DNA from 4 places in the Rhodococcus sp. NPDC058521 genome. Region 2 is predicted to be linked to each of the others. Evidence: riboswitches for the same ligand, from Rfam matches in the RefSeq annotation. Region 2 holds a riboswitch; each other region holds the start of a gene.
The links. A riboswitch is a leader RNA that binds a small molecule or an ion and turns the genes downstream of it on or off. The one in region 2 is predicted to bind cobalamin.
Positions count from the first base shown of each region.

Region 1: another riboswitch for cobalamin. It lies ahead of ACFWO3_RS15960 (CbtB domain-containing protein); the one in region 2 lies ahead of ACFWO3_RS01875 (ABC transporter substrate-binding protein).
Region 3: another riboswitch for cobalamin. It lies ahead of ACFWO3_RS08705 (cobaltochelatase subunit CobN); the one in region 2 lies ahead of ACFWO3_RS01875 (ABC transporter substrate-binding protein).
Region 4: another riboswitch for cobalamin. It lies ahead of metE (5-methyltetrahydropteroyltriglutamate--homocysteine S-methyltransferase); the one in region 2 lies ahead of ACFWO3_RS01875 (ABC transporter substrate-binding protein).

Region 1 is NZ_JBHXNL010000010.1:59,593-67,012, reverse strand. Features, by position in the region: gene disA (DNA integrity scanning diadenylate cyclase DisA) at 1-149, shown strand, start outside; gene ACFWO3_RS15990 (hypothetical protein) at 456-896, shown strand; gene ACFWO3_RS15985 (hypothetical protein) at 957-1,694, opposite strand; gene ACFWO3_RS15980 (carbonic anhydrase) at 1,752-2,378, opposite strand; gene ACFWO3_RS15975 (A/G-specific adenine glycosylase) at 2,467-3,342, shown strand; gene ACFWO3_RS15970 (alpha/beta fold hydrolase) at 3,408-4,178, opposite strand; gene mhuD (mycobilin-forming heme oxygenase MhuD) at 4,211-4,519, shown strand; cobalamin riboswitch at 4,535-4,660, shown strand; gene ACFWO3_RS15960 (CbtB domain-containing protein) at 4,693-4,887, shown strand; gene ACFWO3_RS15955 (CbtA family protein) at 4,878-5,657, shown strand; gene ACFWO3_RS15950 (hypothetical protein) at 5,764-6,258, shown strand; gene ACFWO3_RS15945 (CbtB-domain containing protein) at 6,309-6,506, shown strand; gene ACFWO3_RS15940 (hypothetical protein) at 6,550-6,987, shown strand; gene ACFWO3_RS15935 (SH3-like domain-containing protein) at 6,984-7,268, shown strand; gene scnC (thiocyanate hydrolase subunit gamma) at 7,265-7,420, shown strand, end outside.
Region 2 is NZ_JBHXNL010000001.1:401,957-409,376, forward strand. Features, by position in the region: gene ACFWO3_RS01855 (RES family NAD+ phosphorylase) at 1-476, shown strand, start outside; gene ACFWO3_RS01860 (MerR family transcriptional regulator) at 516-944, opposite strand; gene ACFWO3_RS01865 (oxidoreductase) at 1,000-1,992, shown strand; gene ACFWO3_RS01870 (MMPL family transporter) at 2,055-4,175, opposite strand; cobalamin riboswitch at 4,285-4,443, shown strand; gene ACFWO3_RS01875 (ABC transporter substrate-binding protein) at 4,546-5,538, shown strand; gene ACFWO3_RS01880 (FecCD family ABC transporter permease) at 5,547-6,632, shown strand; gene ACFWO3_RS01885 (ABC transporter ATP-binding protein) at 6,629-7,408, shown strand; gene ACFWO3_RS01890 ((2Fe-2S)-binding protein) at 7,401-7,420, shown strand, end outside.
Region 3 is NZ_JBHXNL010000004.1:103,190-110,609, forward strand. Features, by position in the region: gene ACFWO3_RS08685 (Clp protease N-terminal domain-containing protein) at 11-751, shown strand; gene ACFWO3_RS08690 (precorrin-2 C(20)-methyltransferase) at 753-2,240, opposite strand; gene ACFWO3_RS08695 (precorrin-8X methylmutase) at 2,237-2,863, opposite strand; gene cobG (precorrin-3B synthase) at 2,907-4,040, opposite strand; cobalamin riboswitch at 4,047-4,199, shown strand; gene ACFWO3_RS08705 (cobaltochelatase subunit CobN) at 4,238-7,420, shown strand, end outside.
Region 4 is NZ_JBHXNL010000003.1:121,210-128,629, forward strand. Features, by position in the region: gene thpD (ectoine hydroxylase) at 1-349, shown strand, start outside; gene ACFWO3_RS06975 (alpha-ketoglutarate-dependent dioxygenase AlkB) at 390-1,013, shown strand; gene ACFWO3_RS06980 (3-deoxy-7-phosphoheptulonate synthase) at 1,018-2,091, opposite strand; cobalamin riboswitch at 2,404-2,601, shown strand; gene metE (5-methyltetrahydropteroyltriglutamate--homocysteine S-methyltransferase) at 2,730-4,991, shown strand; gene ACFWO3_RS06990 (bifunctional 2-methylcitrate synthase/citrate synthase) at 5,047-6,156, opposite strand; gene prpB (methylisocitrate lyase) at 6,153-7,082, opposite strand; gene prpD (2-methylcitrate dehydratase PrpD) at 7,082-7,420, opposite strand, start outside.

The sequences.
Region 1 (7,420 bases), on a different contig from region 2:
TCGGGTCGTTCGGAACCCTTCAGGGGCTGCTTGCCGCTACGGCCGCAGACCTGCAGTCGGTGGAGGGCATAGGCGGACTGTGGGCACGTCACATCCGTGAAGGTCTGTCCCGCCTGGCGGAGAGTTCGATCGCCGGCCCTTACGAGTGACCGCTGTCCACCACGGACACGAGCGCAACGCGAACAGCATCGAGGTGCTCGGCCATGGCTCGTGCCGCCGAGTCGTAATCGCCGGGTTCGATTCCGTCCACGATCCGCGAATGATCTTCGGCTCGTCGCGGGTGGCAACGGGTTTGCAGTGGCCAGATTCGACAACCGCGACCCAGGGAAATCGACCCGGATGCCCGACGCGGCCGAGAGCAACCCGATCGGAACCGTGTTCGCGGGCGCAAAACCGACTCCGTACACATCCGAGGAGTTGGTGGACGACGCGTTAGCGGTGCTCGACGAACTCGGATGGCAGCAGGCACACGTCTTTCGGACACTCCCTCGGCGGTGTCCTTGCACAGCGCTTGGCTCTACGCCACCCGGACCGAGTACTCACGACCACGACGTCCGCGTCACTTCCCAGCGACGTTTCCGGGCTTCGTGTGCTCCGCTACCTACGACCGGGGTCTGCTGACCAAACTCGCGCTCACCCGATTCCCGGACGGGCGGGAAGGCGACATCGAACCTGCGATGGCAGTCTGGCGGGGTCTTGCGGCACCGGACTACCCGTTCGACGAAGCAGGTCCGCGCGCCTGGGTCGAAGCCGCAGCCAACTCCGGACCACGCGACCAGAAGGCACAGAGCCACCAGATAGGCGCCAAATGGCACGGCCCGCGGCTGTGCGAACTGCGGAATCCGGTTCTGCCCGATCCATCGAAGGCGCTCGTCTTCGAGTGTTTCCGGGCGTAGGCCACGACATCCCTGCCCCGCTGTGGCAGACGGTCGCCGAGGATGTGAGTGCGCTGGCGATCAGCCGAAGTTGAACGGCTCGGGAGCACTGCGAAGCTGCCCGAGCTGACCGACGACGGTATAAGCACCGGGTCCGATCGGATCACGCTGCGGTTCGGGCTGTTCCAGGCAATCGGGAGCGGACGTCTTCGCCGACCACTTCACCGAGAACACCGCCTGCTCACCCGGAGCGAGAGTACGAAGGTCCGGTTCACCCTGCGGGAAACAGTCGATGTTGGACCACAGGCGCTGATTGCCGTCGAGGGTGTATACGAGCACCTGCTGCAGGCCGCTCCCCAAGTCTCGCTCGCACGGAGTGGTTCCGATATTGGTGATGACGGTGGTGAAGGTCGGCTCTTCCCCGGGCGCATAGTTCGGCTTCTCACCGGTCGCCTTGATGGCGAGCGACTGATCGGGGCACTGACCCGCAGGAACCGGCTCTGCGCTCGTCGACGAAGTGGACGACGCACCCGAGGAAGTCTCCGAGCCGCTGCTCGACTCACTCGAACCACTCGAGTCTCCGGCGCCGCCGGAACCCTCGCCTTCACTCTTGGCGTCCGACTTCTCGCTCGAGGTGGCGGGAGCCGAGGTCAACGACGACGTGGCCGCCGCAGCGCCCGTGTCCGGGTCGTCACCGCCCCCGCCCAACGAACGCAGCAACCACACCAGGAGTGCCACGACGACGACGCCGACACCGATCGCGAGTGCACGGCGGCGCCAGTAGATCTCGGGGGGCAACGGTCCATTAGGTTCGAGCACGACGTCAACGGTAGTTCGGTGTGCTCGACCTGTGGCTCACCAGGCACGGCGTGTCGCTCAGCCGACGGTCTCGCCGATGTCTCCCACCACGCCTTGAAGGTGCATTCTGCTGTCCGAGAGGTTGTATGTGACGCCTGCCACCGCGCAGGTTCCGTTCGCGATTCGCTCGGCGATGATTCGGGATCGCTGTTGCAGAAGCGAGGCCGTCTCGAGGGCGTGGCGTGCCACGAATTCGTCCGGGGTGGTCAAGCCTTCGTTTCGTCCCATCAGAATCGACGGGGCTACGCGCTCGACCAGGGTACGAATGAACCCGTTCGGAATATTGCCGTTGTCCAGTGCATCCATGGTGGCCTTCACGGCACCGCAGCCCTCGTGGCCGAGCACCACGATGAGCGGAACGTTCAGAATGTCCACCGCATACTCGATCGATCCGAGCACCGAATCGTCGATGGCCTGACCAGCGGTTCGGACGACGAACATGTCCCCCAGACCCTGATCGAAGATGATCTCGGCGGCGACGCGCGAGTCACCACAGCCGAACAGCACGGCGGTCGGGTGTTGCTCCTTGACGAGCTTCGCTCGGTCGGCGATCCCCTGGCTGGGGTGGATCGAAGCACCGTTGACGAAGCGGTCGTTACCCTGGCGCAGTGACTTCCAGGCCGATATTGGATTCGAGTTGGGCATGGGGCCATTGTGCACCCACCCGGTTTCGGCCGTTGGGCGAGCACATTACGTCTACCCGACGTAACCAGGAGAGAGAGTGTGAGAACAGGTGACGGTTGACGCGTCGGCCCTGATCGCGTGGTACGAAACCCACGCCCGCGACCTGCCCTGGAGGCGGGAAGATGTCACCGCTTGGCACATTCTGATGAGCGAGATCATGCTCCAACAAACCCCGGTGGCGCGGGTGGCTCCGACCTGGGAGGAGTGGGTCGAGCGTTGGCCCGTTCCATCCGCCATGGCCGCATCCAGTCAGGCAGACGTGCTGCGCGCCTGGGGCAGGCTCGGGTATCCGCGGCGTGCGATGCGGCTGCACGAATGTGCCGGGGTCCTTGCGACCCGTCATCAGGATCTGGTGCCCGACGACGTCGACACGCTGCTGGGTCTTCCCGGCATCGGCGCCTATACCGCTCGCGCCGTCGCGTGTTTCGCCTACGGACAGAAAGTTCCTGTCGTGGACACCAACGTGCGTCGTGTGGTCGCCCGAGCGGTGGACGGTTCCGCCGAGCCCGGAAATCCTTCCAACACCCGAGACCTCGCCGCCGTCGAAGCACTCCTGCCCCGAACCCGGGCCCGCGCCGCGACCTTCTCGGCCGCACTCATGGAACTGGGCGCAACGGTCTGCACGGCCCGCAAGCCCGCCTGCGAACGTTGCCCGCTTCCCGCGTGTGCGTGGACCGACGCGGGACGCCCCGAGTACACCGGCGAACGGCGCAAGGTGCAGAAATTCGCGGGCACCGATCGTCAGGTGCGCGGAAAGCTGATGGCAGTTCTGCGCGAAAGCGAAAGTCCGGTCGAACGGGCTCGCCTTGACACCGTCTGGCTCACCGACCCGGGCCAGCGCGACCGAGCGCTCGATTCGCTCCTCGTCGACGGCCTCGTGGAACAGACCGACGACGGACAGTTCGCGCTCGCCGGCGAGGCCTGAATCTCCCCACCCCTTGCTGACGAATGTCACACCGGTTCGCGTGAGTCGAACCGGTGTGACATTCGTCAGGGGTGGGGAAGGGGTTTCAGGCCGCGCAAGAAGTCTTCGACCACCTCGCGGTACCGGACAGGCTGGTCATCGTGGACCAGGTGACCGGCGTCGGTGATGCGTACGTACTGCGCCGACGCATGTTCGTCGGCCATGCGCCGCATCTGCCCGGCAGGCGTGATGGTGAACTCGCCTTCGATCAACAACGCAGGCACGTCCACCGCTTGCCACTGATCCCAGAAATGACGACCACCCCATTCCTCGGAGATGTCCCGGAATGTCGCAACGTCACCGTGCAGATACCAACCCCCGTCGCGCTTCTCGAACGCGTCCAGGAAGTAGCGTCCCGCGACCGGGCCGAAGTACTCGATCGCAGATTCCTCGGTCGGGAAAGGTTGCGGCCACTCCTCGATCATCGCGGCCCAATCCCGGGCCGTGCGACCACGAAAGTCGGGCGCCATGTCCTCGAGGACGAGCGCGCGCACCCGATCCGGGTGCGCCGCAGTGAACGCCCACGCGTGCAACGCACCCATCGAGTGCCCGATCACGATCATCGGTTTCCGGATCGATTCCACGTGAGCCGCCAGGTCTTCCACGAACGCCTCGGTGGTCAGTTCGCCCGGCTCGGGCCGCCCGTGCCCCGCCGCGTCGAACGTGTACACGTGCCCGTGCTCTCGGAGCCATGGAACCTGACGTCGCCACGTCTGCGCACTGCCCATCAACCCGTGCAGCAGCAGAATCGGCGAACCGCCCCCGCCCTCGTCGTGAAGTGCATGATCGTCCGACACGGCTGCCACGTTAGCGGAGTAGCCTCACCGACATGGCTGTCGTCAAGATCAACGCAATCGAAATCCCCGAGGGTGCAGGCGCCGAGCTGGAGAAGCGCTTCGCGAACCGCGCACATGCCGTCGAGAACTCGCCCGGCTTCCTCGGATTCCAACTGCTGCGCCCGGTCAAGGGCGAGAACCGCTACTTCGTGGTCACCCAGTGGGAGACGGAGGAAGCCTTCGAGGCGTGGCGTGACGGCCCGGCACGGGAGGCTCATGCCGGTGAGCGCCAGAAGCCCGTCGCCTCGGGTGCTTCCCTGCTCGAGTTCGAGGTCGTGCTGGACGTGGCCGCGAAGGCTTGATCACCACGAGCTCGTTGACACCGGCTACCCGCCGGTGTCAAAGTTCGCAGGACAAAGCGATTGTTCGGCAGGAATCCGGTGCAATTCCGGAGCGGTCGCGCCACTGAAAAGCCAGACACTGTCGGCCATCGTATGGACACCTAGGGGACGCGCAATCCCAGGAGGAACCACCCGTGGCACTCGCCTACTCTCCCGAGGCATCGGTCGACTCGACCAAACTGGCCGTCATCGCGTTCGCGGTCGTACTGCTCTCCATGCTCGCGCTGTACATAGTGGGATTCGATCAGGGTGCGGTCTCGCGCACCGGCATGTTCATGCACGAACTGATGCATGACGGACGCCACCTGATGGGCCTGCCGTGCCACTGACGACCGGTTCGCACATCGGCACCCAGTCGTTCACGAAGCTCCTCATCCGCGGCCTGCTGGCCGGACTGATCGCCGGAATCCTTGCCGGCGGCGTGGCATTCGTCCTCGGCGAGCCCCACGTGGACTCCGCGATCGCGCTCGAGGAAGCCCAGTCCGCGGCCGAGCCGCACGACCACGAAGCTGCAGGTGGGCATTCGCACGACGAAGAGGATGCCCTGGTCAGCCGAGACGGACAGAAGGGCGGCCTCTTCCTGGCCACCGCACTGGCCGGCCTTGCCCTCGGTGCCATCTACGCCGTCGTCATGCACTACGCACGTCGACTCACCGCACTGTCGGGAGCAGCCCTGGCTCTGACCCTGGCAGGTCTCGGCTGGCTAGCGATCGAAGCCGTTCCGTTCTTCAAGTACCCCGCAAACCCACCAGCGGTAGGCGACCCCGAGACCATCAACCAGCGCACGTGGCTGTGGCTTGCTGCTGTCGTGCTGGGACTGTTGGCGGTCGCGGTGGCCGTATTCGTGGCGGGGCGAGTGGCAGACCAGAACTTCGCCTCGGTACGGGTGATCGCGCCGGTCGCAGCGTTTCTGGTGGTCGTTGTCATCGGCTATGCGGCGCTACCGAGCATCAACGAAGTCGGCGAGGACTTCCCCGCCACTCTGCTGTGGGAATTCCGTCTCTCGTCTCTCGCAACCCAGGCCACGCTGTGGTTGGCACTGGGCGCCGCATTCGCGTTCCTCACCGACCGCGCCGCGAACCGAAAGCCGATTGGCTAGCACCTGAGTACGGGGTCCGATCGGCACCTCGGAGTGATGTGAGCAGGGCCCCTGCGCCGTGAGCATGAAGTGATCACACTTCGACCTCTCAGCAAGGGGCTTTGTCATGTCGGTGGTTCGAGAACAGCGCGTCACCCCACCCGCCTCGGTCGACCGGGCGTATTGGTTGCTCGCGCTTGCGCTCTCGGCAGGAGTTGTCGAAACGATCGCTCACGTGTCGACGGCCCTGCAAGAACCCGATGTGAACCTGTCGTCCGTCGGCTTGCAGGTCCTGGTCCGTCTCTCCGTGTACGCAGCGGTGTTGGTCGTGATGGGCCGACTTCGAGCGGGCGAGGGTTGGGCGCGAATCGTCCTCGTCGTAGGACTCGGCACGGCCGGAATCGCTTCGCTCGTGTCCGAGCCCCTCACCTGGATGCTGTCGGGCAATTCGCTCCCCGAACTCACCCTGTACAGCGCCGTGATTCTCACTGCACGAACCGTTCATCTCCTTGCCGTGATCACGGCGATCGCCTTGATGCTCACGCCGAGCTCCGGACGGTTCTTCGGCCGTCACATCCAGACCGCGCCGAATCAGCGCCACCGCAGAAGGGCCGCGGCGTAACGTCTGAAAGAACGGGCAATTGCTCGACACCCACCCTCCAGGGGGCACGTATGGATCTGGCATATACGCCGAACCGGCATCTCACCGACACCATCGGCATCACGCTCGCAGCAGTTGGTGCCGTTCTCCTGGCACTGCTCACGCTCTACCTGGTCGGATTCGATCAGGGGGCCATTTCTCGCAGCGGCATGTACCTCCACGAACTGATGCACGACGGCCGCCATCTGATGGGCCTGCCCTGCCACTGACCCGGTGAGCGCGTGCCGCTGACACCCCCGAGCGGAGCACCAAATGGGTACCCAGTCCACCCGAGCCGGATTCGACTCGGTGTCCGATCGCGTAGCCGAATACAACCCCGTACGAGGCGAATCACTCGACTCCCCATACGAACTGTCCAACTCCTCCTTCGAAGCTCTGCGGCATGTACTTCACGACGTCGGTGGACAACCCGCCCTGCCCGTCGAGTACAAGGAGAAGGTCGAGGAGACCTGGGAAATGAACACCTACGTCACCTGTGAATGTTTGGGGTGGCGCGGCGTGTGGAATTCCGAGGAGCGACGACGGGCCGAGAACGACCTCGGCGCCACGCTGTACTTCGGGCTGCCCTATTACGCACGGTGGATCACCGTAGCCGCGAAAACGCTTGTCGCAAAGGGATTCATCACACCCGACGAGTTGTCCGCGAAGCTCGACGACGTGCGCGCCAGAATGCGCGAGGCGAAGCAATGAGAAACTTCGAGATCGGTGATCGGGTCAGGGTGCGCGAATCCACGTCGATGTTCCACACCCGAACGCAGGCGTTCATCAGAGGTCATACCGGCGTGATCGTGGAACACCGACCCGCATGGGTCATTCCCGAAGACGAAGCCTGGGGTCGCGACGACGGAAGGCAGGAGCCGTTCTACGTCGTCCGATTCCTGCAGACCGACCTGTGGGATCGGTACACCGGATTCGACGGCGACACCCTGGAAACCGAATGTTCCGAACGTTGGCTGGAGGCGGCCCCATGAGCGATGAACATGGCGATCACACGCCTATTCGAGAATCGGAGGAGATAAGCGAGTTCGAAGTCCTCGAAGCGGCGATCCGCGAGTTGTCGATCGAGAAAGGATTGTTCTCCTCGGAAGACCACCGGATGTTTCTCGAATGGGCAGAATCGGTG
Region 2 (7,420 bases):
CTCAACGCGGCGGACGCATCGACCACCCGGAGTATTACGTCTGGTATCTGGCACGCCACCCCGAAGGTGCGTGCGGTGAATCGTTCGGAAACATCGGCCGCTGGTCGGACCCGATGTTCGAGTTTCCCGCGATGCCAGGCGCGCGCCGGGCCATCGGTACGTACGAGGTGCCGGACGACCTCCGCATCTGCGACCTCGACGACCCGCGCCAGCTAGATCGACTCGGGCTGCGGCCTACGCAGGTCGTTACGCGCAATCTCGGGGTCACCTCCGCGTGGGGCCACCGAATATGGGCGGAAACCAGCCCGCCGGTCGACGGAAAACTATGGCAGGCGGTGCAGTGGTGGTCATTCCACAAACCGACGTGGACGATCCTCGCCAGTTGGGAACGTCCGGAGTTCATCGGGCTCGAGATCCTCACCCTCGAGCACCCGGCAATACGCGCAGCAGCGAAAGCCCTTTACCGGCCACTCTGAGAGTCCGATCCCAGTCGTTCATGGTGGATTGCTCCGAATTCAGGCTCCGTGTCCCGGATCCCACAGTCCCGTCGCGGCGCCGGCGTGAAGGTGGTCGGTATAGACGCCGACCTTCCAGTCGATCAAGGCTCGGCATTCTTCGAGTGCCTGGATTTGGTTCTCGACACGTTGACGATGCTCGTCGAGGAGTTGCAGGCGGTCTGCTTCGTTTCCGGGCCCTTGTCTTACCAGGGCGGCGAACCTGGTCAGCTCCGCGAGCGGCATGCCCGATTCGCGGAGTCTGACGCAGATCAGCAGCCAGTCGACGTCGACGGTGGTGTAGGTGCGGCGACCACCAGAAGTTCGTCCTACCGGGGCGATGAGTAGGTCCTCGCGCTCGTAGTACCGCAGTGCGTGAACAGTGAGTCCGGTGCGCCCGGCGACCTCTCCGATCGTGAACATCTTCTGATGCTGTGGCTCACTGCTCATACCGGATGCCTTCCGCTCTTGATCTAGAGTGCGCTCTAGATTCTAGATTTGCGGCATGAGAACCCAACAGCAAATGCCGATCGATTCCGGGTTCACAGCCGAGTCCACAGCAGACGACGTGCTAGGCGGCATCGAGCTGGACGGCAAGGTGGCTTTGGTCACCGGCGGATATTCCGGCCTGGGATTGGAAACCACCCGGGCACTGGTGAAGTCAGGGGTGAAGGTACTGGTGCCGGCTCGGCGCCCTGAGATTGCCCGCGCCCGCTTGGGTGGTCTCGAAGGGGCGACCGTGGTCCCCATGGACCTCGCAGACCTCGCCAGCGTTCGCGTGGCCGGTGATCAGCTACGCCAAGCCGAAGCGAAGTTGGATATCGTGGTCGCTGCAGCCGGCGTGATGGCATCGCCGGAGCGGCGCGTCGGACCAGGCTGGGAGAGCCAGTTCGCGATCAACCACCTCGGCCACTTCGTTCTCATAAATCTGCTACGTCCGCTGCTGTCGAACGCCAACGGTGGACGGGTGGTGTCCTACTCGTCGGCCGGGCACCATCTGTCCGATATCCGTTGGGCGGATATGAATTTCGAGCAAGACTACGACAGGTGGTTGGCCTACGGTCAATCGAAGACGGCCAACGTGTTGTTCACCGCGCACCTCGACGCGACCGCGAAGAGCGAGGGAATCCGGGCTTTCTCTCTGCACCCTGGGGCAATCATCACCGACCTGCAACGCGACATGACAGTCGCCGAGCAGATCGAGCGGGGGTGGATCGACAAAGAAGGCAACATCGTCGGGCCGGGCTTCAAGACGCCGAGCCAAGGCGCAGCGACCGGACTGTGGGCGGCGACGGCTCCCGCGCTGGACAGTCGCGGCGGGGTCTACTGCGAGGACTGCGACATTGCGCCGCTTGCGGATCCAGGGGGCTCGATGGATGACGGCGGTGTCCGTGAATACGCCGTCGATCCAGAAAGCGCCGAGAGATTATGGACGGTGTCGGCTCAGATCACCGGAATCACCCCACGTGAGGGAGCCGCGACCGCCGTCTCGCAATGAACTTCCAACGGTAGATGCTTTCGGACGCATCAAGCCGAAGCTTTCGGCTAGTGCCGATCCGTCTAGTGCCCGATCCCGACTTTCTCGTGGACTCGTTTCATCCACTTCGGAGCCCACCAGTTGGCCTCGCCCATGAGCTTGACCAGAGACGGCACCAGCAGCATGCGCACGACGGTCGCGTCCACGATGAGTGCGACGATCATGCCCACACCGAGGAACCGCATGATCGACAACCCGGAGATGGTGAAGGCGCCGGTCACGATTACGAGCAACATCGCGGCGGCCGTGACGATCCTTCCGGTGCGTTCGGCACCGAACTTGACCGCGTCCTCTGTGCTGGCGCCTTCGCTGCGGGCCTCGACCATGCGCGACATGAGGAACACCTCATAGTCCGTGGACAACCCGAACACCACAGCGAGGATCAGGACCACGAACGTCGGTTCCAGCGGTGACGGACTGACTCCGAGTAACCCGGCGCCATGGCCGAGTTGGAAGACGAAGGTCAGCACTCCGAATGTGGCGGCGAGGCTGATGCCTGCCATCAGTACGGCCTTGATGGGCAAGACAATCGACCCGAACGCCAGGAACAGCAGGATCAGCGTCGAGATCACCATGATCGCCACCATCACGGGCAGCCATTCGGTGATGGCGGCGTTCCCGTCGTCCACCGTGGCCTGGCCGCCACCCACCAGAATCTCCGTGCCGTCCGGTGGGTCGAGAGCACGCAGGCTCGATACGACGTCGCTCTGCTGGTCGGTGTCGGCGCCCTCCGAATAGGTCACCTGGACGGCCGCCATGTCGGCGCTGGCACCCACCATCGTCGCCTGGCTCACGCCATCGATGCCCTGAGCCTTCGCGGCGACCGCGGTGCCGTCGGCGGGCGTGGGTGGCGAGCCGTCCACGCCGCGAAGAATGACCGTGGCGCCGTTACCGGTCGTGGGGAACTCGTTGACCAACGTGTCGGTCGCCGTGCGGGCCGAATCGCTTTCCGGCAATGCCGTGTAGGTGACCTCGCCGAGCGTGGCTTTCGTCAGGGGCGCGGCCAGTACCAGCAGACCGATCACGATGGTGACGGCCACGGCGACGGGCTTGCCCATCACCCTGGTCACAACCGACCCCCAGAACTTGCGAGCGCGTTCCTCTCCCCGTTTGGCCGCGTCCTTGCGCCAACTGAGTGCATTGATGCGATGGCCGAGGATCGCGAGCAGCGCGGGAACTGCAGTCAGTGACAAGAGTGCGGCACTGGCGACTGCGGCGATGGCGCCGAATCCCAGCGATTTGATCACGTCCTGCGGGAACACGAGCATCCCGGAGAAGGCGCAGATCAGCAGCAGTCCCGAGAACAGAACGGTGCGACCGGCTGTGAGAACGGTCCGCTTGGTCGCCTCCAACGGTGAAGCGCCGGAATCCAGCTCCTCACGGAAGCGACCAACGATGAAGAGTCCGTAGTCGATGGCCAGACCCAGCCCGAGCAGGGAGGTGACGTTGATAGCGAAAGAACTGACATCGGTGAACAGGGTCAGCAATCGCAGGGTGGCCAGTGCGCTGAAGATGGAGAGCAAGCCGACGAACACCGGAACCGCGGCGGCGACGAGGCCGCCGAAGATGAACACGAGCAGCACCAACGTGACGGGCAGGGCGATGCCCTCGGCGAGAACGAGGTCGCTCTGGAGTCGGTTGTTGAACGCGACGCCGACCACCGAGTTGCCGGCGAACTGAACGTCCACACCTGGCACTTCGAGTTTCGGGAGCAGGTCGTTGAAGTTCGCGACGTTGATACCGGCATCCGGGTCGACCGTGATTGCGGCCGAAGCCATCGACCCGTCTGTCGAGGTCATCTGAGCCTTGGCCGCACCCTCGGTGCTCCAGTAGGAGTTCACCGAATGGGTCGGCACCTCGTTCTCGAACGCGGTCAGGTTCTCGGTCACCGCCGGGCCGATGTCCTCGAGCGTTTTGCCTTCGGGTGGGGTGTAGATGGCGATGATGTCCGGCGTCTGCGGCCCGAGGTTGTCCTCCACGATCTGGGCGACCTCGGCCGATTCGCTGCCCGGGTCGATGAAGCCACCCTGGCTGAGCTTCGAGAACACGCCGGTGCCCCACACACCGCTCACGATCACTGCGAGGACGGCGAGAACCAGCACCCACCATTTCCGTGTGACGACGAGCGAGGCCCAACGTGTCATGCGTTCTCTCCGGATCGGTAGGTATCGGCTGGCTGATTCGCACTCCGACTGTAATGGCGGTGCGACAGGTGGGACAGATGAGTGATCGGGGTCTCCGACCGGCGTCTGCGGCTATTCGGGCATACTCGACACTCACGTGCAGCCAGTCGATGGGGGAAGCCGGTCCGAATCCGGCGCTGACCCGCAACGGTAGGTGGTCGACCACGCCATTCGGACAGGTGTAGGTCGACCACGAGCCCGATTACCCGTCGGCCGGTGTGTGGCCCCTGTTCGTCGTGGTCTGCGAAACGGAGTCCTGCCGCCTGCGGTGCTGAGCCGTGGGTTTCGGCCGGTCGTTGGTTCGTGGCTCTGAGCCCCCAATGAGGTTTGTATGCGCTTTTCACAATTTGCTCGCGGTGTAGCCACTGTGGCCGCGACTGCTGCCCTGGTCGCGGGATGTTCGCGCGGCGAAGCCGTGCAGCAATCCGAATCGGCCGAGGACTTCGCCGAACCCGTGTCGATAACCAACTGCGATCGGACACAGGAGTTCGAGTCGCCACCCCAGCGAATCGTCTCGATGAACGATCACGTCACGGAGGTGCTCGTCGAGATGGGTGTGGGCGATCGGATCGTCGGCATGGGTTACCAAGACGCCGTTCCCCTTCCCGAGTTCGAGGAGGAGTTCTCGCAGATTCAGGGGTTGGCGCATGAGTACCCGACATCGGAGCAGATTCTCGACTTGGACCCGGACCTCGTGGTGGGCGGAATGAAGAGCGCCTTCAACGAGAAGGAAGGTCGCTCACGCGACGCGCTCGAGGAGAAGGGTATTTCGACGTTCCTGTTCTCGGAGTACTGCGGGACCGGATTTTCCGATATCGGCATGCTCGAGAACGACTACGCGCAGCTCGGACAGATTCTCGGCGTGGAGGAAGCAGCCGGAAAGGTGTCGGGTCGGGTAGTCGAGGGCCTGGAACAACTGCGCGACAAGATCGGTGACGCGCCCCCGGTCCCGACCTTCTTCTACGACTCGGGCGACAGTGCTCCGATGACCATCGGTGGTGTGGGCGCCGGACAACTGATCGCGGACTACTCGGGGGCGACCAACCTCTTCTCGGAAGGTGAGAAACCGTACCCGGACACCACCTGGGAGACCATCGGTGAGCGGGCGCCCGAAGCGATCGTCGTTCTCGACTACGGAGACAAGAACGCACAGCAGAAGATCGACTTCCTGAAGTCGCAGCCGATCATGATGACGACACCCGCCGTGCAGAACGATCGATTCATCGTGGTTCCCCTCGACGACTTCTTCGAGAGCCCTCGACTGCTGCTCTCCGCCCAGACCATCGCGGAGGCCCTCCATCCCGATCGTGTGTCGCAACCGTGACGAGCACGGTGGAGCGACTTCGGACGCAGGTTCCGCAAGCCGCGGAAAGTGGCCGGCGGCGTGGCCGACTGGGGTTCGGCGCACTGCTCGTGCTTCTCACGGCCGCATTGCTGTTCGTCCTGGGGCTCGCTATGTCGTTCGGATCGGTGCGTATCCCTATCGGGGACGTGTGGGCGATCGTCGGACACGCGTTGCTGCCCGGCAGCTTCGAAACGTGGTGGTCGGCCGCGCGCGAATCCATCGTTCTCGATTCCCGTCTGCCGCGTGCGGTGACGGCTGCGGTGGTGGGCGCCGCGCTGGCTCTGGCCGGTGGTGTAGCGCAGGCCGTCACGCGTAACCCACTCGCCGATCCCTACCTGCTCGGGGTGTCCTCGGGAGCAGGCTTCGGTGTGGTCCTGGTGATGGTCCTGGGCGTCGGGGCAGGCGCACTAGGGGTGTTCACGATTCCGGTAGCGGCATTCGTGGGCGCGATGGTTCCACTGTTCCTGTCGTTGGCGATCGGCGGACGGTACCCGCAACCGACTGCCATCATCCTGGTCGGTGTAGCACTGGCGCAGGTGTTTTCAGCTTTCATCACCTTTTCGCTTCTGGTGGTGGCGAACGAGGACGAAATCAGTGTGGTGCTGCATTGGCTCGCTGGCGGGCTCGGTGACGCGCGATGGTCCACGTCGGTGTTTCCCACTCTGGCGCTCGTTGTGGTGGGCGCCGCGATCCTGCTCAGCGCAGGGCGAATGGATCTGTTGAAGACAGGCGACGACGGCGCAACCGCTCTCGGGATGAACGTCCGCAGATTCCGTGTGTTGCAGCTGATGGGCGTGTCCCTCCTCGCGGGCGCCGCGGTTTCGGTGGCGGGTGGAATCGGATTCATCGGTCTGCTGATTCCGCACCTCGCCGGTTACCTCGTCGGAACTCGAGCAATCCGGCTGCTCCCCGTTGCCGCGTTGGTCGGTGCCGTCGCTCTGGTCGCAGCAGACGTTCTCGCGAGGGCCCTCATGGAGAACACTGAAATTCCGGTCGGCGTCATCACCGCGATCGTGGGCGCCCCGATATTCGTGTGGATGCTCTATCGCCAGTACAGGAAGGCGGAGCAGTGAACGGATCTCTTGCTCTGGAACAGGTTTCCGCAACCCTCGGATCGCGGCAGGTGTTGCACGGCATCGACGTCTCCGTGCGGCCGGGCGAGATTCTGGGACTGGTCGGACCCAACGGTTCGGGCAAGACCACCGCGCTGCGCTGCTGCTACCGCGCCCTGCGGCCGAGTGGTGGCACCGTGTGGGTGGACGGTGCAGACGCCGAATCCGTAGGCCGCAGAAAGCTTGCGACCACCATCGGCGTGAGTAGTCAGGAGCCGCAGGCTTCGGCCGGGTTGTCGGTGCGTGAGTCGGTGGGACTGGGCCGGGTCCCGCACCAGGGATGGTTCGATCGGCCAACGGAGTCCGATCGTGCGATCGTCGACGATTGCCTTCGTCAGATGGACTTGACCGAACTCGCATCGCGAGATGTCCAGGCGCTGTCCGGTGGTGAGCGGCAACGAGTATCGATTGCTCGTGCCTTGGCGCAGCGGCCGAAGATTCTGCTTCTCGACGAACCGACCAATCATCTCGATCTCCGTCACCAGCTGACCGTGATGAAGGTGCTCGGGGATCTGGCAGCGACCGGCCTCGCAATCGGCGTCACGATGCACGATCTACGTATGGCCGTCGAATACTGCGACAGGCTCGCGGTGCTGGACGATGGAAGCGTGGTGGCCGACGGCCCACCGGCCGAGGTTCTCGACGACGGTTTGTTGGGGAGTGTGTTCGGAATCAAGGCGCATGTCCGTTCGCACCCGAAGCGGTCGATGGAGATTCTGGGTCTGGCCGATGATTGACGTGTATGCAGT
Region 3 (7,420 bases), on a different contig from region 2:
TGGTTGACGCATGGAAACAGTGAAGATGACCCACAACGTCCGACTCGACGAACTCATCGACGGCATCAAGAACGGTCACCCCGATACCCTGGACCAACTGTCCGACGCCGTGTTGCTGGCCGAGCATCTCGGCGAGGTTGCCGACCATCTGATCGGGCACTTCGTCGATCAGGCCCGCCGATCCGGCGCCTCGTGGACCGATATCGGAAAGAGCATGGGGGTGAGCAAGCAGGCGGCGCAGAAACGGTTCGTTCCCAAAGGGCCGAGTGGTGAATCGGATCTCGATCCGAACGAGGGTTTCAACCGGTTCACCCCGCGCGCCCGCGGCGTCGTGGTTGCGGCGCAGAACGAGGCGCGCAGCGCGAGCAACGACGTCATCACTCCCGAACACCTGATTCTCGGATTGCTCGCGGATCCAGCAGGGCTGGGCGCGCGCGCCATCGTGGAGTTGGGTGTCGGACTCGAAGATGTGCGACGCGCGGCAACCGAGACGAAGCCCGCTGCCGCGGAGGACGTTCCCGCGCTGATCCCGTTCGACGGTGCGTCCAAGAAGGTCCTCGAACTGACGTTCCGGGAAGCGTTGCGGCTGGGCCACAACTACGTCGGCACGGAGCACGTCCTTCTCGCGTTGCTCGAGCACGAGGACGGCAACGGAGTGCTCTCGGGTCTGGGAATCGAGAAGGAGGCAGCCGAGGCGAAATTGCTGACCGCCTTGCAGGCCGTCGTCGACTCGATGAAGAACGCCGAATAGCTCAGTTCGGGTAACGACGGGGCGTGAACACCCTTCGGCCGTCGGCGTGTTCGCGCACCGTCGTCGTCGAAGAGCCGACGATCAGCAGGCAACGCATGTCGACGTCGGCCGGATCGAGATCGGCGAGACGCACCACCCGAACGCTTTCCTCGGCACCGGCCACGTCTCGCCCGATGATCACCGGAGTGTCGGGGGAGCGGTGCTCGAGAACCAGGTCGCGCATGGCAGCCACCTGCCACGTGCGTGACTTCGACGCAGGGTTGTAGACCGCAAAGGCCATGTCGGCCCCGGCGACCGCGGAAATTCGTCGTGCAACGATGTCCCACGGCTTCAGGCGGTCGGACAGCGACAGCACCGCATAATCGTGGCCGAGCGGTGCGCCGACCCGGCTCGCCACGGCGTTGGCCGCGGTCATCCCGGGGACGATTCGGACGGGCACGTCTCGCCACTGCTCGTCCGCGGCGACCTCGAGCACGGCCGCGGCCATCGCGAACACCCCGGGGTCTCCAGACGACACGACCGCTACCGTTGCCCCGTTCTTCGCGAGATCCAATGCCATGGCGGCCCGTTCGGCCTCGACGCGGTTGTCGCTGGCATGGCGGCGCTGCCCCGGTCGGTGGGGGACGCGATCGACGTACGGGCCGTAGCCCACGAGATCGGTGGCACGAGAGAGCTCCTGGGCCGCTTCGGATGTCGTCCATCTCTGGTCGCCCGGGCCGAGACCGACCACGACCACCTCTCCGACGTCGACCACTCCCTGTCGGGGCCGACTGTTGGAGGGGCTGGGGACGACGGCGATGGAGAAGTACGGAACCTCGTCGTCCGAGACCTGCGCGGCGGAAGTGACACGTTCCCGCGAGGTACTGGCGCGCTCGACGTATCGGGCTTCGTCGATTCGCCCCGAATCGGTGAGTGCCCGGCGGACGTTCGGGTAGGTGCGCCCCAGCTTGAGGATCGCGGCCGCGTCGGTTTCCCTGAGGCGACGGGTGAGCTCCGCCTCGGGAAGAGTGCCTGGCAACACCGTGAGGATTTCCTCGCCCTCGACGAGCGGGGTGCCCATCGTCGCGGACGCGGCGCTGATCGACGTGACTCCCGGCACGATCTCGGAATCGAAGCGGGTTGCGAGCCGCTTGTGCATGTGCATGTAGGAGCTGTAGAACAGCGGATCGCCAGCTGCGAGCAGTGCGACGTCACGTCCCGCCTCGAGGTGGGCGGCAAGTGTCGAGGCCGCTTCTTCGTAGAATTCGTCCATGGCGCCCTGATAGCCGCCGGGATGGTCCACGGTTTCGGTGGTTACCGGATACACGAGGTGTTCTTCGATCTGGCCTTCGCGCATGTAGGGCGCGGCCACGCCGCGAGAGATGCTCCTGCCGTGCCGTGCGCTGTGAAACGCCACCACGTCGGCTTCCCCGATCACTCGGGCGGCTTTGACGGTGACCAGTTCCGGGTCACCCGGGCCGATGCCGACACCCCATATTTTCCCGGTCATTCGATCTCGCTCGCGATCGCGTTGACGGCAGCTGCAGTGATGGCGCTGCCTCCGCGGCGTCCGCGTACCAGGAGGTGGCCCAGTGCGGCGGGATGTGCGATCAGTGCTTCCTTCGATTCGGCGGCACCGATGAATCCCACCGGACCGCCCACCACCGCGGCGGGCCGAGGCGCGCCGGCTTCGATCATGTCGAGCAGGTGGAACAGTGCCGTCGGTGCGTTTCCGATGGCGACGACTGCGCCGCCGAGCTTGTCGCCCCACAATTCGAGCGCTGCGGCCGACCGGGTGTTGCCCATCTTCTCGGCAAGGGCCGGCACCCGTGGATCCCGAAGGGTGCAGAGCACCTCGTTGTCGGCGGGAAGACGCGTGCGGGTGACACCTGCCGCGACCATGTCGGCATCACAGAGAACGGGTGCGCCGGCCTTCATCGCAGTGCGTGCAGCGTCGATCACGCCGGGAGTGAACGAGATGTCGTCGACGAGATCGACCTGCCCGCTCGCGTGAATCATCCGTACGACGGCCTGGGAGACGGAACCGGAAAACCGGTCGAGTGCGGCCTCCGCGCGAATCGTGGCGAACGACTGGCGGTATATCTCCGCACCGTCGCGGATGTACTCGGTCATGGGTTAGACGATAGAGGTGGATGAGTGGGCGGTCGCACCGTGGTCACGTTGCCTGATGGAGATATCCGTCCGCGGTGGCGACGACGTCGGTGACGGTGGAGCGGGGGCGGCCGCACAACCGGTCGCAGCCCGACCAGTGCTGATTCCCGACGATCGGTACTTCGCCACGTTCGAGTGCTGCCCGGGCATCGGTGCGGACGTCCGCCAACGCCTTTGCGCATCCCGGCCGGCCGGTGCATGCACTGATGTGAAGCCAGGGGGAGTTCTCGTCGAAGATCAGGCCCATCGGTGCCAGGACACGGACGACCTGTTCGGCCATGTGCTCGGTGAGATCGCACAGCAGAAGGGTTTTCCACGGGGTGATGATCACCGGTCGTTCGACGGCAGCGAGGAACTCTGCGAGGCGCGCATCGAGAATGCCGAAGGGCAGACCGCCCCCGAGGGTGACGAACCCATCGTCCTGGTCCAGCCATCCGATCGGGGGAGGCGACTCGGCGGGAGCGGGCAACGGGTCGGTTGTGGTGGACAGGTCGAGCCGCTCGAGGACACGGTCGATTCCGTCGGGGACTTCGGCGAGCCGCCACTCCGTTCGGCGAACCGCCTGGAAAGCATGTGCCGATTCGATCAGCGCAGCGACGGCCTCGGAAGGATGCAGGCGCACCCCGGTGTCGCGTCCGGCGAGTAGCAACGCCGATTCGGTGTTCGTCGTTGCGTGAACACCGAAATCTGCTGCCAGTGGCGTCACGTCACCACGGCCGTCGTCCAGAGTGAAGAGCGTCCGCCCCGGTAGACCCGACAACGCGGGCGCGTCGCACAATGCTCGATCCAACTGCTGGACCAGGTCACGAATGTCGGCCTGTCCGCCGACGCGACCACTGAGCGGCGACGCGAGGATGTTCCTGACCCGTTCGTGGCTCGGAGACGGCAACAATCCCGCCGCTGCGATGCGGTCGGCGAACGCGGCGGGGTCGGAGACAGCTCGCAGCTGAACATTGCCTCGCGTGGTCAACTCCAGTTCGCCGTTGCCCCACCGGGCCGCGGACTCGGAGAGCGTCTGGATCTGCGCAGAAGTGAGAACTCCACCAGGCAACCGGACGCGCGCCAGGTTGCCGTCCGCCGCTTCGTGAACCTGCAAGGCGCCAGGGCAGGCGTCGGGGCGGGAGCGCGGTCGGGGCATGGTCACAGGTTACTGCGCGACCCCGGTAGCATCACGATCACTTGCGACCGCAGGCGAGGAAACCGGTGCGAATCCGGTGCGGTCGCGCCACTGTGTACCCGGCAGATCGAGAACGGTTCGTCGGGCAGCCAGACCCTCGCCTGCGGGCCACTCGACCCATGCCACGGGGCGCGACACCCCCAAGGAAGGCTTCATCCGTGATTCTGCTGCTCTCGACGTCCGACACCGACCTGCTCAGTGCCCGCGCCAGCGGAGCGGAGTATCGGTGGGCGAACCCCGCCCGGCTGTTGGTGGACGAAGATCTCCCCGCGCTGCTGGACGGCGTCGACGTCGTCGTGGTCCGCATTCTCGGTGGACGGCGGGCCTGGGAGGAAGGTCTCGACGCGGTCGTCGCGTCCGGGATTCCGGTGGTTGCGCTCGGCGGCGAGCACGCGCCCGACGCGGAGCTCATGGAGCATTCGACGGTCGCGGTGGGTGTCGCCGCAGAAGCGCACAACTACCTTGCCGAGGGCGGCTCCGAGAATCTGGCGCAGCTGTACAACTTCCTGTCCGACACGGTGCTGCTGACGGGGCACGGCTTCGAGCCGCCGGTTCACCTGCCGAGTTGGGGCCACCTTTCCTCTGTGAGTGGTTGGCGAGTCCAGGGACTCGCAAACCACTCACAGCCGAAGGTGGCGGTTCTGTACTACCGTGCGCAGCATCTCGCAGGGAACACGCGTTACGTCGAGGCGCTGTGCGAGGCGATCACCGCCGCCGGCGCTGATCCGATGCCGATCTACTGCGCGTCGCTGCGAACCGCGGAACCCGAACTTCTGGAAACTCTCGCGCAGGCGGATGCCCTCGTGGTGACGGTTCTAGCTGCGGGCGGCACCAAGCCCGCCACTGTCGGTGCCGGGGGCGACGACGAGGCGTGGGACGTTGCCGAACTTGCCGCACTCGACGTTCCGATTCTGCAGGGTCTGTGCCTGACGAGCAGTCGTGCCACGTGGGAGGCGAACGACGACGGACTGTCGCCGCTCGACGTTGCCACCCAGGTTGCCGTCCCCGAGTTCGACGGGCGCCTCATCACGGTTCCCTTCTCGTTCAAGGAGATCGACGAGGACGGGCTGTCGACCTACGTTCCCGACACCGAACGGGCCGCGCGTGTGGCCGGTATCGCGGTCCGGCACGCCAAGTTGAGGACCATTCCCGCACCGCAGCGTCGGATCGCGCTGATGTTGTCCGCCTACCCGACAAAGCACGCTCGAATCGGTAACGCAGTCGGCCTCGACACCCCGGCGAGCGCAATCGCTCTGCTGTCCGAAATGCGCGCTGCCGGATACGACCTCGGACCGGAGAGCGGAGCCGAAGCGATTCCAGGCCTCGCAGACAGGGACGGCGATGCGCTGATACACGCGCTGATCGCGGCCGGCGGGCAGGACCCGGACTGGCTGACCGCCGAGCAACTCGAAGGCAATCCGATCCGCATCTCCGCCGCCCGGTATCGCGAATGGTTCGCCACGTTGCCTGCGGATCTGCGCGAGGGAATAGAGGAGCACTGGGGACCGGCCCCGGGAGACCTGTTCGTCGATCGCTCCGTCGACAAGGACGGCGAGATCGTCATCGCCGCAATGCAGTTCGGCAACCTCGTTCTGATGGTGCAGCCGCCACGTGGTTTCGGTGAGCGCCCGGTCGCGATCTACCACGATCCGGATCTGCCACCGAGCCACCACTACCTTGCCGCGTACCGCTGGATCGCCGCGGCCGCGGAGGACGGCGGCTTCGGCGCAGACGCCGTAGTCCACCTGGGCAAACACGGCAATCTCGAATGGTTGCCCGGCAAGACCCTCGGCATGTCCGCCACCTGCGGCACCGATGCAGCTCTCGCAGATCTGCCGCTGATCTACCCGTTCCTCGTCAACGACCCGGGGGAGGGGACACAGGCGAAACGCCGGGCGCATGCGACGCTCGTCGATCATCTGATCCCGCCGATGGCGCGTGCGGAGAGCTATGGGGACATCTCACGCCTCGAACAACTTCTCGACGAGCACGCGAACATCTCGGCGCTCGACCCGTCCAAGCTGCCGGCCATTCGGCAGCAGATCTGGACGCTGATGCGGGCCGCGAAGATGGACCACGACCTCGGACTCGAGGAGCGCCCCGACGAAGACGTGTTCGACGACATGTTGCTGCACGTCGACGGTTGGTTGTGCGAGATCAAGGACGTTCAGATCCGTGACGGATTGCACGTGCTGGGGCAGGCCCCCGTCGGCGATGCGGAGGTCGAACTGGTGTTGGCGATGCTTCGGGCACGTCAGATGTGGGGTGGCGAGAAGAGCGTTCCCGGCCTCCGAGAGGCCCTCGGACTCAGCGAGGAGGGTGACGAGGCACGGGGTCGCGTCGACGAGGTGGAGAAGGCGGCCTTCGACCTCGTGAAAGGCATGTTCGACAAGGACTGGGATCCGGACGCCGCGGATGTCCTCACAAGCGATCCGACGGTCGCGAAGATCTTGAAGTTCGCTGCCACCGAGGTGGTTCCCCGACTTCGGCAGACCGACAACGAGGTCGCACAGGTGCTGCACGCTCTGAACGGTGGGTTCATCGCAGCCGGACCGAGCGGCTCGCCGCTGCGTGGCCTGATCAACGTGCTCCCGACCGGCCGCAACTTCTATTCCGTCGATCCGAAGGCCGTCCCTTCACGGCTCGCGTGGGAAACCGGTCAGGCGATGGCAGATTCGCTGCTCGACCGCTACCGGCGTGATCACGGTCGGTGGCCAACTTCGGTAGGGCTGTCTGTCTGGGGCACGTCGGCGATGCGGACGTCCGGTGACGACATCGCAGAAGTCTTCGCGCTGCTCGGTGTGCGCCCGGTGTGGGACGAGGCCAGTCGCCGCGTCGTGAACCTCGAGGTGATCGGCCTCGAGGAACTCGGCCGCCCGCGCATCGACGTCACAGTCCGTATCAGTGGGTTCTTCCGCGATGCGTTTCCGCACGTGCTCGCGATGCTCGACGATGCCGTACAACTCGTGGCCGCCCTGGACGAGCCGGCCGAACACAACTTCGTTCGTGCCCACGCACAGGCGGACCTCGCGGAACACGGCGACGAAAGGCGCGCCACCACTCGCATTTTCGGATCCAAACCGGGTACGTACGGCGCCGGTCTGCTGCAGTTGATCGATTCGAAGACCTGGCGGGGCGACCAGGATCTGGCGGAGGTCTACACGACCTGGGGTGGCTTCGCCTACGGCCGCGGCCTCGACGGTGTCCCGGCGGCAGACGACATGCGTGCCGCGTACAAGCGGATCACGGTGGCGGCGAAGAACACCGACACACGTGAGCACGACATCGCCGACGCCGACGACTACTTCCAGTACCACGGTGGCATGGTGGCGACTGTCCGG
Region 4 (7,420 bases), on a different contig from region 2:
CATGCCGGGCTCGCACAAGGACTTCGTCTCGTGTTCCGGCCGCACTCCGGACAACTACTACAAGGAATCACTGGTCAGCACCGCTCCGCCCACTGGTTCACCCGACGAGCGCATGTTGTCCCGCATGGCCAACGAGTACGGAATCGAAGTCATGACCGGTCATGCCGGTTCGGCGACCGTCTTCGACTCCAACTGCATGCACGGCTCGAATGGAAACATCACGCCGTTCGCTCGCTCGAACCTTTTCGTCGTGTTCAACAGTGTGGAGAACACCCCGACGGACCCGTTCTCCGCGCCGAGCCCGCGACCCAGGTATCTCGGGAGCAGGGACTTCACCGCGATCCGATGAATTAGAACATATGTTCGATGGCTGGAGTATGCTGGACCGCATGCTCCAGCCATCGCTGTTCGACGACCCCGCGCTCGGGACGCAGCTCGGCGTCCTGAGCGGGTCTCTTCGGCGGCACGCGCTCAGTCGCGGCGCGTGGGTCGACGCTCGTCCCGGCTGGTTGACCGGCTCGGAGGACCTGTTCGACCGGCTCGTCACGGAAACACCGTGGCGGGCAGAACGCCGCACCATGTACGACCGTGTGGTGGACGTACCGCGACTCGTCAGGTTCTACGCCGAGAAAGATCAGCTTCCCGACCCGCTGCTGCACGCCTGCCGCGAAGCACTGTCCGACCATTACGAACCCGAACTCGGTGAACGGTTCGCCACGGCGGGCCTCTGTTACTACCGGGACGGAAACGACAGCGTCGCCTGGCACGGGGACGACACAGGCCGCAGCCGCACCGAGGACACCATGGTTGCCATCGTGTCACTCGGCGCCGCACGGCCGCTGATGTTGCGGCCGCGCGGCGGTGGACAATCGCTGAAATTCACCGTGGGACACGGTGATCTGGTGGTCATGGGCGGTTCGTGCCAACGCACCTGGGAACATTCCATCCCCAAGAGCGCCCGCCCGACCGGACCGCGGATCAGTGTGCAGTTCCGCACGAGAGGCGTTCGCTGACGCGTCACCGTCGCGCGGCCACCGCATTCGCCAGCCGATCCAGCTGGGCTGCCGTGGTTTCCCAGCCGAGGCAGGCATCGGTGATCGACTTGCCGTAGACCAGTTCGTCGGAACGGCCAAGCGCAAGGTCCTGCCTGCCGGCTTCGAGGAAGCTTTCCAGCATCACGCCGACGATTCTCTTCTCTCCGTTCGCGATCCGCTCACTCAGATCGGAGACCACGTCGATCTGCTTCTCGTGGTTCTTCGAACTGTTGCCGTGGCTGGCATCCACCACGACGCGTTCGGGCAAACCCGACTTGCGAAGTCGCGCAACCGTGTCTGCGACCGTTTCCGCATCGTAGTTCGGCCCCTGGCTGCCGCCCCGCAGAATCACGTGACAGTCGGGGTTTCCCACTGTCTTCACCAGAGCCGCATGACCGTCCAGATCGGTTCCGGGGAACACGTGGCTCGCACCTGCGGCGCGCGTGCCGTCGACCGCGACCTGCACGTCCCCTTCCGTGGAATTCTTGATCCCGACGGGCATCGACAGCGCGCTGCACAACTGCCTGTGCACTTGGCTCGCCGCCGTTCGCGCACCGATGGCCCCGTAGGAAACGAGGTCCGCGATGTACTGCGGCATGATCGGATCGAGGAATTCACACCCGACGGGTAGCCCGAGACGCGAAATGTCGAGAAGCAGCTTCCGGCCGATTCGCAGACCGCTGTCGATATCGAACGTCCCGTCCAGGTGGGGGTCGTTGAGCAGACCCTTCCACCCCAGCGTGGTGCGCGGCTTCTCGAAGTACACCCGCATGACGATCTGCAGGTCGGCGCGAAGTTCCTCTGCTTTGGACGCCAAACGGCGTGCGTAGTCCATCGCAGCGACGGGGTCGTGCACCGAGCACGGCCCGACCACGACCAGCAGGCGGTCGTCGTCCCCGTTCAGGATGTCGACGGTGTTGGCGCGGCCGGTGCGTACGGTCGCGGACGCTACGTCGTCGGGCCCGAGTTCGCCCCGAACCACGTTCGGGGGCACGAGCGGACTGAGCTGGACCGTTCGCTGATTGTCGAGATGGTGGTTGTCCAGAGTGACGGACATGATGTCGGTTTCCTGTTCCGACCGACCCTCGAAGCCTTCGAGGAACTCCGCGAGCCGGTCTGTGATCCGGCTCGTGGAGTGGGAGGTCAGCGCGTGGTTACACCGACCGACCCACCCGGGGCCGACCTGCTAAACCAGAAATACGTGCGCTGCATGCGGACCACAGTAGCGGCCGGTAAGCGTCCGCGCCACCGTGCGGTTGACGAGTGCATGGACTCGTCTGCCGCTCACAGAGGCACTGCGCCTATGCTTGGCACTGCAGCTGGTTCGCCCTGTGCGGTCGTGAGGAGCCCCGAAGACCACACTCGGCGTCGAAGCACGCGTCACTCCGGTGACTCGTGTGAGAGGGAATCCGGTGAGAATCCGGAACTGTCCCGCAGCGGTGAGCAGGAACGACCGCCGTCACCACGCACTGGGCGCAACCGCCTGGGAAGCGACGGCCACTAGGTCCGATGTCGTCACATCGGGAGCCTGCGAGTCCGAAGACCTGCCGACTGTGTCGGGCACGCCGTGCTCGACGGTTCACCGCCTCGTGGAATGGGCGCGTAGACCTCCGTGCGCTTGCAGCAATACCCAGGGCTCGAGAGGTGTACCCGCTTGCCGGTGGTGTCCGTACCGCTACGCAACTGGAGAATCTCGTGACACTTTCATTCACCGCGACCGTGCTGGGCTCCCCTCGCATCGGTCCGAATCGCGAACTCAAGAAGGCCGTCGAGAGCTACTGGTCGGGCAAGATCGACGCTGCCGGCCTCGAGTCCGTCGCCGCCGACCTCCGCACTCGGAACTGGACCGAGCTGCGCGACGCCGGCCTCGACTCGATCCCGGTCAACACGTTCTCGTACTACGACCACGTACTCGACACGGCTGCCATGCTCGGCGCGCTCCCCGACCGCGTCGCGGGCATCGACAACCCGCTCGACCGCTACTTTGCGGCCGCACGCGGAAACGACACCGTGACGCCCCTCGAGATGACCAAGTGGTTCGACACGAACTACCACTACCTCGTTCCCGAGATCTCGCCGTCCACCACCTTCTCCCTCGACCCGTCGAAGGTCCTCGCGGAACTCGAACAAGCACGTGCACTGGGCATTCCGGCGCGCCCGGTGATCGTCGGTCCGGTGACGTTCCTGCTGCTCTCGAAGTCCGTCGGATCGGATGCACCGCTCCTCGACCGTGTCGACGAACTGCTTCCGCTGTATTCCGAACTTCTCGCGCTCCTCGCCGCCAAGGGGGCCGAGTGGGTTCAGCTCGACGAGCCGGCACTCGTCGCCGACCGCACGGCCGAGGAAATCGCGGTCGCGTCACGGGTGTACGAATCGCTGTCCGGCCTGGAGAACCGTCCGGCTATCCTCGTCGCGTCGTACTTCGGCGGTCTCGGTGATGCTCTCCCCGCCCTGGTCGCCACCGGAATCGAAGGCCTGGCAGTCGATCTCGTCGCCGGCAACGACACGTTCGCTTCCGTTCCGGAGCTGTCACGCAAGCACATCGTCGCCGGGGTCGTCGATGGACGCAATATCTGGCGCACCGACCTCGAGAAGGCACTTGCGTCCGCGAGCACCCTTCTGGGTTCTGCCGGTTCCCTGGCGGTCTCGACGTCGTGCTCGCTCCTGCACGTTCCTTACACGCTCGATGCCGAGACCGGCATCGACAAGGCACTGCGCTCCTGGCTCGCGTTCGGAAGCGAGAAGGTACGCGAGGTAGTCGCTCTGGGAACGGCACTCACCGAGGGACGCGAGTCCGTCGAGGAAGAATTCGCACTCGCCCGCGCTGCCGCTTCGACTCGTGCGAGCGACCCGCGCCTGCACGACGCCGAGTTGCGGAGCCGTCTGGCCTCTATCGTCGAGTCCGATTCGGGACGCAGCCCGGCCGCGCAGCGCCGTGAGGCACAGGCGGCGCTGAACCTTCCACTGCTCCCCACCACGACGATCGGTTCGTACCCGCAGACCACACAGATCCGGGTGGCCCGCGCGGCCCTGCGCAAGGGTGAGATCGACCAGGAAGAGTACCTCTCGCGGATGCGCGCAGAGATCGCGGACGTTGTCGCGCTGCAGGAAAAGCTCGACATCGACGTGCTCGTGCACGGCGAGCCGGAGCGCAACGACATGGTGCAGTACTTCGCCGAGCAGCTGGACGGATTCTTCGCCACGGCGAACGGCTGGGTGCAGTCCTACGGAAGCCGCTGCGTACGGCCGCCGATCCTGTTCGGTGATGTGCGCCGCCCCAAGCCGATGACGACCGAGTGGATCACGTACGCGCAGACCCTCACGGAGCGGCCCGTCAAGGGGATGCTCACCGGTCCGGTCACCATTCTTGCGTGGTCCTTCGTGCGCGACGACCAGCCCTTGGCGGACTCCGCCAATCAGGTTGCTCTCGCGATTCGCGAGGAGACGGTGGATCTCCAGAATGCGGGCGTGAAGGTCGTTCAGGTGGACGAGCCCGCACTGCGCGAGCTACTGCCGCTGCGTAGCGCGGACCAGGCCGGATACCTCGACTGGTCGGTGGGATCGTTCCGGCTCGCGACATCGGGAGTAGCCGACGAGACACAGATCCACACCCACCTGTGCTACTCGGAATTCGGTGAGGTCATCGAGGCCATCGCCAAGTTGGACGCAGACGTGACCTCGATCGAGGCTGCGCGTTCGCACATGGAGGTTCTCGACGATCTCAACGCGGTGGGCTTCGACCTCGGTGTCGGGCCGGGTGTGTACGACATCCACTCCCCGCGTGTGCCTGGTGTCGACGAGATCGCTTCCTCGCTTCGGGAAGCACTGAAAGCCGTCCCTGTGGAACGGCTTTGGGTCAATCCTGACTGCGGCTTGAAGACTCGTGGTCCGGCGGAGGTCGAGGCGTCGCTTCGCAACCTCGTCGACGCCGCGAAGCTGGTTCGCGCCGAGCTGTAGGCCCCCGCCTGTGAGTGGTTAGCGAGTCCAGGAACTCGCTAACCACTCACGGGGGTCAGCGGGCCACGGCTCGCTGCTCCACCCCCGAATACTCGCTGAGCGGCCTGATCAGGGCGTTCGAAGCGCCCTGTTCGATGATGTGCGCCGTCCACCCCGTGATTCGTGCCATGACGAAGATCGGTGTGAACACCTCGATGTCGAAACCCATGAGGTAGTAGGCAGGGCCGGCCGGGAAGTCCAGATTCGGTTTGATACCCGTGGCGTCGAACATGGTTCGCTCGAGCTCGTCGTACATGTCGAGCCACTTCTGGCCGTCCGTCACAGCGGCGACGTCCTTCAGAGCGTCACGCATGGACGGAACCCGGGAGTCGCCGTCCTTGTAGACCCGGTGACCGAAACCCATCACCTTCTGCTTGTCGGCGATCTTGCCCCGCAACCACTCCGACGCCTTCGACGGGTCGTCGATTTCGAGCATCATGTGCATGACGGCTTCGTTCGCACCGCCGTGCAGTGGACCCTTCAGGGCACCGATGGCTGCGGTCACCGCACTGTAGATGTCGGACAGCGTCGACGTCACCACGCGGGCGGCGAATGTCGACGCGTTGAAACTGTGCTCCGCGTACAGAACGAGGGAGGTCTCGAACGCCTTCGCAATCCGCTTGTCCGGCACCGAGCCGAACGACATGTACAGGAAGTTCTCGGCGAAGCCCAGGTTCGGATCCGGGCTGACGGGGTTCAGGCCCCGCCGACCTCGAAGATCTGCCGCCACAACGGTGGGAAGAACCGCCATCATGCGCAGCGACTTCGCGAGATTGGCCTCCGCGCCGTTGTCGTCCTCTTCTGGATCCTCGGCACCCAGGTAGCTGATCGCGGTACGCACCACGTCCATCGGATGGCACGTGTCGGGAAGCTTCGCGAGCAACGACAGCAGCGACCGATCTGCCCGACGCTGAGCACGTTCTCGCTGGACGAATTCCTGCAACTGTCCTTCGTCGGGCAGCTCCCCGTGCCACAGCAGGTACGCAACCTCTTCGAACGAGCAGTGCGTCGCGAGGTCCTGCACGGGGTATCCCCGGTAGGTCAGGGTGTTGGTTTCGGGTACCACCTTGGAGATCGCAGTCGTATCGACGACGACACCCGTCAACCCCTTTCGAATGTCGGTCATGATTCCCCTTGGAGCTCGAAGTTGAATATCCCGGAATCGAATTCGTTGTAGTTCTCGTACTGCAGCAACTCGTACAGCCGACTGCGAGTCTGCATCCGGTCCACGACGCCCGCCTGGGTTCCGGTCTCCGCGATCTCACGCAATCCCTGTTCTGCGGCATACATTGCGAGACGCAGGGTCGACACCGGGTAGATCACGACGTTGTACCCGAGGTTCTCGAGCTGGCCCGCCGACAGCAGCTCGGACTTGCCGAACTCGGTCATGTTGGCCAGCAACGGAACCTGGACCCCGGCACGGAACTTCTCGAACTCGGAAGGATCGGCCAGGGCTTCGACGAAGATCATGTCCGCGCCGGCGTCGACGTAGGCGTTCGCGCGTGCGATCGCCGCATCCAGCCCCTCGATAGCGCGCGCATCGGTGCGTGCACAGATCACGAAATCCGGGTCCCTGCGCGCAGACACGGCAGCTCTGATCCGTTGGATCATGTCGCCGGCAGGTACGACCGCCTTGCCGTCGAGGTGCCCACAGCGCTTGGGGTTGACCTGGTCCTCGAGGTGACACCCTGCGAGACCGGCATCTTCGAGCACGGTGACGGTTCGGGCCGCGCTCATCGGCTCGCCGAATCCCGTATCCGCGTCGATCAGCGTGGGGACGTCGGTGGCTCGTGCGATCTGTTGCCCCCGTCCCGCAACCTCACTGAGAGTGGTGAGGCCGATGTCCGGGAGTCCGAGGTCCGCCGAGACGACGGCGCCGGAGACGTACACACCCTCGAAGCCGATCTCCTGCGCCAACATCGCAACGAGTGGCGAGAACGCCCCGGGCATCCGCTGAATCTTGCCCGACGCCAGGCCCGCTCGAAACGCTTTCCGCTTGTCCGAGGCAGACGTGGGCGCTGCGATCACCCTCGAAGTGCTCGCGGCGCTCATCAGAAGATCCCCTTCGCCACGGTGGGTGCCGCGGCCAGAACTTCGGCGGATACCGAGAAGGTGAGCTGGTCCAGTTCGCCGGCCTTCAATTCGGGGGTCCGCTGCGCGACGTCCAGGAAGCGGTCCTGCTCGGCGGGCGCGATGACGCCCTCTGCGAGGGTGCGGAACTTCGCGATGTACTGGTCGCGTGCGAACGGACGAGCTCCGAGCGGGTGTGCGTCGGCGACGGCGAGTTCGTCGGTGATGACTTCGCCGCTCTTCAAGGTGATTTCGGCGCGTGCGCCGAACGCCTTCTCGTCGGGGTCCGTCGAGTGGTAGCGCCGAGTCCACTCCGGATC